DNA from 2 places in the Sinorhizobium sp. CB7 genome. Region 1 is predicted to be linked to the other one. Evidence: riboswitches for the same ligand, from Rfam matches in the RefSeq annotation. Region 1 holds a riboswitch; the other holds the start of a gene.

The links. Region 1 has a riboswitch for S-adenosylmethionine ahead of AAE029_RS15715 (O-succinylhomoserine sulfhydrylase). Riboswitches for the same ligand answer to the same signal wherever they lie in the genome.
Region 2: linked by a shared signal. The riboswitch ahead of metA (homoserine O-succinyltransferase) and the one ahead of AAE029_RS15715 (O-succinylhomoserine sulfhydrylase) in region 1 are both predicted to bind S-adenosylmethionine.

What each region holds. Positions count from the first base shown of each region.
Region 1 covers NZ_JAULLL010000007.1:294,601-298,797, reverse strand. The annotation lists gene AAE029_RS15725 (aldo/keto reductase) at 1-153, opposite strand, end outside; gene AAE029_RS15720 (2'-deoxycytidine 5'-triphosphate deaminase) at 370-1,464, opposite strand; SAM riboswitch at 1,539-1,617, shown strand; gene AAE029_RS15715 (O-succinylhomoserine sulfhydrylase) at 1,662-2,843, shown strand; gene AAE029_RS15710 (DegT/DnrJ/EryC1/StrS family aminotransferase) at 3,254-4,197, shown strand, end outside.
Region 2 covers NZ_JAULLL010000012.1:164,471-168,667, reverse strand. The annotation lists partial or broken gene AAE029_RS22905 (aldo/keto reductase) at 1-84, shown strand, start outside; gene AAE029_RS22900 (ABC transporter ATP-binding protein/permease) at 103-1,911, opposite strand; SAM riboswitch at 2,062-2,139, shown strand; gene metA (homoserine O-succinyltransferase) at 2,186-3,106, shown strand; gene AAE029_RS22890 (aldose epimerase family protein) at 3,338-4,197, shown strand, end outside.

The DNA.
Region 1 (4,197 bases):
GGGTGCGGTATCGAAGTGGGTAAATCCGTTGGCAACCGCAGCTTCCAGGAGCCTTTGACGCCTTGCAGACGTGCCCGCGCTGAAGAGGTTCGCGGTTCCGAAGACAAACCGCGAGGCAAATATGTCCGTTCCCGGAATGCATATTCTCTTCACTCGCTGCCCCCTGCCAATCAGGCATCTCCTCATGTCGGGAACGCTTCGCCCGCTGCTGCGCAGAGGCCAGTCACCTCGCACGCAGAGATACGCGCTACTATGAGGACGAGCGCGTGCCAATTCGTTCATTGGCCGATCGCGATGGGCCTTTTGGAGTAGATAAAGGTAAACAAATGGGCATGAGGCGCGTTGTAGCGCCTCCTTGGCCCGGTTTTGCTACAGGCGAAAATGCTTCGACAGCTTCAGGCCCTGCGCCTGATAATTCGAGCCGAGGCCGGAGCCGTACAAGCTCGCCGGCTGTTCCAGCATGTGCTCGTAGACGAGTCGACCAACGATCTGGCCATCCTCCAGAATGAAGGGAACTTCGTGGCTGCGCACTTCCAGGACGGCACGACTTCCGCGACCGCCGGCCGGCGCATGGCCGAAGCCGGGATCGAAGAAACCAGCATAGTGGACGCGGAATTCGCCAACCAGCGGATCGAAGGGCGTCATCTCGGCAGCGTAGAGCGGCGGCACGTGCACGGCCTCGCGCGAGACCAGGATGTAGAATTCGTCGGGGTCGAGGATCAACTCGGTGCGGCCACGGCTGTAGAGAGGTTCCCAGAAATCGAAGATGTCGTGCTCGGCTTTCTTGTCGACATCGACGACGGCGGTGTGATGCTTGCCGCGATAGCCGATCAGGCCACGTTCGTCGCCGGCAAGATCGATGGACAGCGCAATGCCGCCGCCGGTGACGTTTGGTTTGCTGCTTGCCACAAGCGTTTCGCGTTCGTGCAGGGCCAAGAGCTCCGGTTCGCTCAGGATTGCCTGGCCGACGCGGAAACGTATCTGCGACAGCCGCGAGCCGCGGCGCACCACGATCGGGAAAGTACGCGGGCTGATTTCAAGGTAGAGTGGGCCGGAATAGCCGGCCGGAATCTTGTCGAATTCCTGAGCACGGTCGGTGATAACGCGCGTAAAGATGTCGAGGCGGCCGGTCGAGCTTTTCGGATTGGCCGAGGCAGACATATCGGCCGGCAGGTCGAGATGCTCCATCAACGGCACGATATAGACGCATCCGGTTTCGAGCACCGCGCCTTCGGTGAGATCGACGACATGCAGCTTCAGGCGATCGAGCTTGTCGGCGACGAGATGCGCAGGGCCAGGCATGAAACTGGCCCTGACACGAAACGCATGCGCACCCAGCCTCAAATCGAGGCTTGCCGGCTGTATCTGATCGCGATCAAGCTCTTTCTCGCTCGTCAGCCGTCCCGTCTCAAAGAGCTCCGCAATGGCGCGGTCTGCCAAAATTCCTGTTTTGCGAGCCATCATGCCCCATCCATTTTCCGCCGCTGACAAAACCAGACGCAAGGAATTGACGCAAGCGGCCAAGGGCAGTATTTGCAATCTTATCCCGTGGTGATTTGGCCGGTCGGCTTGCAGCCACGTTAAAGAAGTGGCTAAAAGGACCGGGTTCGAGACCGGTCTGCTTTTGCGGCCGGTTTTTTTATTTTGAAGGTGGTGATGGCATGAGCAAGACCTGGCGCCCGGCAACCCAACTCGTTCATGGGGGAACGCTGCGCTCGCAATATGGCGAGACATCGGAGGCAATCTATCTGACACAGGGCTTCGTTTACGAAACCTCTGAGGCCGCCGAAGCCCGGTTCAAGGGCGAGACCGAAGGTTTCATCTATGCGCGCTATGGCAGCCCGACCAACGACATGTTCGAAAAGCGCATGTGCATGCTGGAAGGCGCTGAAGATGCCCGCGCGACGGCTTCGGGCATGGCTGCCGTCGCGGCCGCCATTCTCTGCCAGTTGAAGGCCGGCGACCACATCGTCGCGGCGCGCGCCCTCTTCGGCTCCTGCCGCTGGGTGGTCGAGACGCTGGCGCCGAAATATGGCATCGAATGTACTCTGATCGACGGGCGCTTCCTCGAAAACTGGGAAAAGGCGATCCGGCCGAATACCAAGGTCTTCTTCCTCGAAAGCCCGACCAATCCGACGCTGGAAGTGATCGATATCGCAGGTGTCGCCAAGCTTGCCAACCAGATCGATGCCAAGGTCGTCGTCGACAACGTGTTCGCGACGCCGCTCTTCCAGAAGCCGTTGGAACTCGGGGCTCATATCGTCGTCTATTCCGCAACGAAGCACATTGATGGCCAGGGCCGCTGCCTCGGCGGCGTGGTTCTGTCAGACAAGAAGTGGATCGACGAGAACCTGCACGATTATTTCCGCCATACCGGTCCGGCCATGTCTCCCTTCAATGCCTGGACGCTGTTGAAGGGCATCGAGACGCTGCCGCTGCGCGTCCGGCAACAGACGCAGAATGCGGCGAAGATCGCCGACTTTCTTGCCGAGCAGAACAAGGTGGCTCAGGTCATTTACCCGGGCCGGAAGGACCACCCGCAGGCCGATATTATCGCCAAGCAAATGACCGGCGGTTCGACACTCGTTGCTTTCGAGCTGAAGGGCGGCAAGGAGGCAGCCTTCGCGTTTCAGAACGCGCTCGAAATTGTCAAGATTTCGAACAACCTCGGCGACTCCAAGAGCCTGATCACGCATCCGGCTACGACGACGCACAAGAACCTGACCGACGAGGCGCGCGCGGAACTCGGCATTTCACCTGGTACGGTCCGCCTTTCCGCCGGCATCGAGGATACCGACGATCTGATCGAGGATTTTGCGCAGGCGCTGGCGAAAGTTTCGTGAGGCCGCATTAAATCTTTGAACTTTTCGCAGAGATTTTCGACCGCAACACGCCTTACGCAAAAATCTGCGGAACTTGAAGGAAGACCGCTTCGCCTCTCGTTGGCGAAGCGGGTCGCCGCTCGAGGCGAGTGGTAAGATTGCGCGCGATAACCGATAGTTAGTGGATCGCATGCGCCTCACCGGCAGGGCCTTCCGCACTCAGTCCGATTATCTGCCCGAACAGCGGGATTTTGTCGCGATTCCTCACATGATCAGTAACAACCTAAACAAATGGCTGATGCTTCGGCCAATTGTTCAGGTTGCGATTTGAGCGTGCGTCACTATCGTCACGGCATGTTCGATTGCCCTGCGATCATCAGATCACATCAAGCTTCACGAACATTCCCTATCGGAACAGCCCAGAGGCCGTGATGAAAGCCCCCAAGCAGGTTATCTATCCCATGCGGTATATCAGTCCGTTGCTGTCCGGCGGCGGCGATGCAGAGGAGCGATTTGAAGCAGGATTGCGATCCCTCCTTGGCGCAGACATCCCGATAATTCCTCTCGGGCGAGCCAGGGCAGGCCTATACCTGCTGGCAAAATATGCCCGACGAAGCGGTCGTGATCGCGTCATCATGATGCCCTATACGATCCCCGACGTGATCAACATGATACGCTTCGCGGGCTGCGAGCCGGTTTTCGTCGATACCTTGCCGAATTCGACGAACGTCGATCTGGATCACCTGAAAACCCTCATCGACAATAGAACTTGCTGTGTTCTGCTGACGCATTACCACGTGATCCAGGAACGGCTGGCCGATATTTGCGAACTCTGCCGGCAGCGCGACGTATTGTTGTTCGACGACTGCGCAATCAGTCTCGAAGGCGACTATCACGGCGCCCGAATGGGGACTATCACCGACGGCAGCGTCTTCAGCATGTCCGGTTTCAAGACGCTTAATTATGTCTGGGGTGGTGCAATCGCTACCATGCATGACGATATCGGCGAGATCATGCGACGGGAGGTCGCCGGTTTTCCACGCCTGAGCTCGCGGAAATACGGCCCGCACATGCTCCAGGTCTTCAAATATGACATGGCGACGCGCGATACCTTGTTCTCCTGGATCACGTTACCGGCCATGCTCCGACAAGCACAACGGACCAACGGCACCGATATTTTGACCTTCAATCGCAAGGAAACAATTGTTCTGGAGGACACGGTTCTCAGCCGACCGGCGCTGGGCGCACTCAAAGAACTGACACGCAAGATCGACAATGTCGCAGAAAAGCTTGCGCATAGGAGAACGATCGCCGCCATCTATGATCGCGAGCTTGCGGATTGGCGCGCTTCGCCCGATGCGTCCGACATCGTGCG
Region 2 (4,197 bases), on a different contig from region 1:
ATCCATGCGCTGGCAAGACCCAGCGGCCGCCTTGTCAGCCCGGATGGACTTGCGCCTGTTTGGGAAGACACAGGAAAAAATTGAGCGGCCGACGGAGCGGCATCATGCGATGCCGCTCGTCTTCCTTTTTTCGGTTTTTTCAGTTGCCAGCGGCAGTGGCTCCAAATGCAGTACGCGCGGCGCCAGAATTTCGAGATAGACCTCGGAGCGCCCGATATAGATCATCGCTGCATCCGGCAGGTCAGTCAGGACTTCCGCCAGTGTCCTCTGGGATTCCGGCTCCAGGCCTTCGAGCACCTCGTCGAAGACGATCCAGCGCGGTTTGGCGAGCAGCAGATGGGCAAAGGCGACGGCTTTCTGTTCATCGCCATCGAGAATCCTGTCCCATCTTGTCCGTGTATCGAGTTTCTCCTTCAGACGACCAAGGCCGACCTTTTCCAGGGCCGTTTCCGTGTCTGCGTCGCTATAGGCGCTGGCATCTTCCGGAAACGCGAGCGCCTGGCGCAGCGTACCGCCTGGCACGTAGGGGAGCTGCGCCATGAAGTGCATACCATCCTCCTCCGGCAGACCGATCGTGCCGCCGCCGCAGGGCCAGAGACCGGCAAGCGCCTGGAAGAGCAGCTTCCGATTCACGCCGTGATCCCCGTTGATCATCACGCGATCGCCGGCACGGATCGTGACATTGGTTTCGCGCAGCCGGAACCCGCCTTCGGACAGAACTTCGCCGGGCTTCACCGAAATCATGACATCCTTCAGGGTCAGCGTGTCGTCAGGCGTTTCTTCGTAGGAAATCGTGTCCGTGGAGCTAATCTCGTCTTCCATCTCCAGCAGCGCCTGGCGGAAATCCGTGACGCGCTGGAGGGTCGCCTTCCATTCCGCGATGGGACCAAAATTGGCGACGTACCAGCGCAGCGCCGTATTCACCTGGTTGAAGGCACCGACCGACATCATCAGTTCGCCGAAGGTCAGACCGCCTGAAAAATAGGCGGGAGCGGCGACCAGGATAGGAACGATCAATACCAGCCAGCCGTATCCGGCGGAGACCCAGGTAAGATTGGTATTGGCTATCGCCAAACGGCGAATGACGGCAAGGACCGAGCTGATGTCCGTGTTGATATGCCGCCGTTCGTTCTCCTCCCCTCGTGCGACGGTAATGGACGCCATGTTTTCATTGGCGTGCATGAGGGAAAAGCGAAGTTCCGCTTCCTTTGAAAAGCGGTCGGCATTCAGTTTCACCAGCTTCTGTCCGACGACCTGGCTCAACACAGAGGCGGAGCCGGCATAGAGTATGGCAGCCCACACCATATAGCCGGGAATGGAGAAGCTCCTTCCGCTGAATTCAAACACAAACCCGCTCGAGAGTTCCCAGAGCACGCCAATGAAGCTGACGAGCAGGATCGTCGCCTGCAACAGGCCGAGGACAAGCCCAGTGGTGCTTTCAGCAAGATTGCGGGCATCCTCATGCAGCCGCTGGTCCGGATTGACACCGATGAGTCCTGACGAAGCAAGCCTGAGCGCGCGCCTGTGCTTCAGCCATTGATCGACAAGATCTCTGGTCAGTCCCTCGCGCATGTAGAGCGCTGCCATCTGATTCAACCACGCCTGAACGACGTTCAGCAGGAGCAGCGCCCCGGCAATGATCCCGAAGATCTTAAGCTGGTAGAAGAACTCGGCGAGATCTCGTCTCTCCAGTGAATCGTAGAAAGGGGCATTCCACTGGTTCAGGACAACCTGCGCATAGGCCGTCGCCAGAATAACGAAGAGCAATGTAATTGCGAGTACGACGACCTTGCTTCGTACATCCGAGCCCCAGAATGCACTGAACATCATCCTGAGGCGGTAGCCCAGGCTTAGATCATATCCGACGCGATCCTGTTGGATGGCCGGCTTTGCCTGCAAGTCATCTGCCATCAACACCTTCCTATGCCATCAATAGCCTCTGATAACATGGTGATCCAGCTTGTCCATCGGCAGATTCAGCCAGTCATAAAAGCGTGATAGCCTTTTTATGGCCGCGATTTGCGAATCCGACGTTGATTCGATCAATAACCAGCGCTATTTAGTGCTTTCCGTGGTGATTTGGCCGGCCGGCTTGCAGCCACGTTAAAAAAGTCGCTAAAGGGCCGCGTGCGGACCGGTAGCGATTTTTCGCCGCCGGTTTTTTTGTTTTGATCGAGTGAATATCATGCCCATCAGGATCCCCGACACGCTGCCCGCCTTCGAGACGCTCGTCAACGAAGGTGTGCGGGTCATGACCGAAACCGTGGCAATCCGCCAGGACATTCGTCCACTGCAGATCGGGCTTCTCAACCTCATGCCGAACAAGATCAAGACGGAAGTGCAGATGGCGCGCCTGGTTGGCGCCTCGCCGCTGCAGGTCGAGCTATCGCTTATCCGCATCGGCGGCCATAAGGCCAAGAACACCTCCGAAGAACACCTCCTCTCCTTCTATCAGACCTGGGAAGAGGTGAAGCAGCGCAAGTTCGACGGCTTCATCATTACCGGTGCGCCTGTCGAAAAGCTTGCGTACGAGGAGGTGACCTATTGGGATGAGTTGCAGCAGATATTCGATTGGACGGCAACGAACGTCCATTCGACGATGAATGTCTGCTGGGGCGCCATGGCGGCGATCTATCATTTCCATAGCGTGCCGAAATACGACCTGAAGGAAAAGGCTTTCGGCGTCTACCGACATCAGAACCTCAAGCCTTCCTCCGTCTATCTCAACGGCTTTTCGGATGACTTTGCCGTGCCGGTGTCACGCTGGACGGAAGTTCGCCGCACGGATATCGCAAGGGTGCCGGGCCTGGAAATCCTGATGGATTCAAACGAAATGGGCGTATGTCTGGTGCACGAGCAGAAATCCAATCGTCTCTACATGTTCAACCATGTCGAATATGATTCCACATCACTTTCGGACGAGTATTTTCGCGACGTGAATGCCGGAATACCGATAAAACTGCCGCAGAATTATTTCCCGCATAACGATCCGGCGCTGCCGCCGCAAAACCGTTGGCGCAGCCATGCGCATCTGCTCTTCGGCAACTGGATCAATGAGATCTACCAGACGACGCCCTATGATCTGGAGGAGATCGGGGAGGTCTGACGTCATCATAGTGTCGCGGTGCTGGGGCTTGATCGACAGGAAGGCATTGTATCGCTGGCCGATTGCGGTTTTCGGCGAATGCGGGCAGTGTCCGCCTTGATCACGATGATTTTGGGTAGAATCAACCCAAAATCATCGTGATCTATACTAATAGGTTAGAGCGGGATGAGGAAAACCGCATACACTTTTCCTCATCCCGCTCAGGATTCAAACAGTGAGCAGGTGATGGCTATGGCGCAAGACACTTCGAAGCGTGAAGTATTCGGGCATACGGCGGCGGGTGAGCCTGTCTATCGTGTCGAGATCAAAGGCGGTGGGCTAACCGCCAAGGTCATGAGCTGGGGCGCGGTCATTCAGGACCTGCGTCTGGAAGGCCATGATGCGCCGCTTCTGCTGGGCTTCGACGATTTCGCGAGCTATCCATCCCATTCCTCTTATTTCGGCGCTACGCCGGGCCGATGTGCCAATCGCATCGGAGACGGGCGCTTTACACTCGACGGAAAGGACTATCAGCTCGAACTGAACGAGAAAGGTGTCACTCATCTTCACGGCGGCAGCGACAATATAGCCAAGCGCAACTGGACGATCGTCGAGCATGCGGACGACTACGTGGTGCTGAAAATCGTCGACCCGGACGGCCGTGCCGGATATCCGGGCAATTGCACGGTCCAGGTAACCTATCGAGTGCACGATAACGGCGTGCTTTCCGTCATCTATGAGACGACCACCGATCAACCCACGCTCGCGAACGTGTGCCAGCACGCCTACTTCAATCTCGATGGGCGCGAGAACGCGCTCGATCACGACATCATGATCGCCGCAGACCACTATCTTCCGACCAACGAGAAGCAGGTTCCGAGCGGTGAGGTGCGATCGGTTGCCGGTACATCGTTTGATTTCCGCGAGATGGCGCCGATGAAGCGCTTCGAAGGCGGCGAGCAGGTACTGTACGACCATAATTTTTGCTTTTCGACCGAGCGAGTCGCAAAGCGCTCGGTTGCGATCGCCCGCAGCCTCAATTCCGGCGTCTCCTTGGAGGTCCGGACCACCGAGCCTGGCGTACAGTTCTATACCGGCTTCAAGCTGAATGT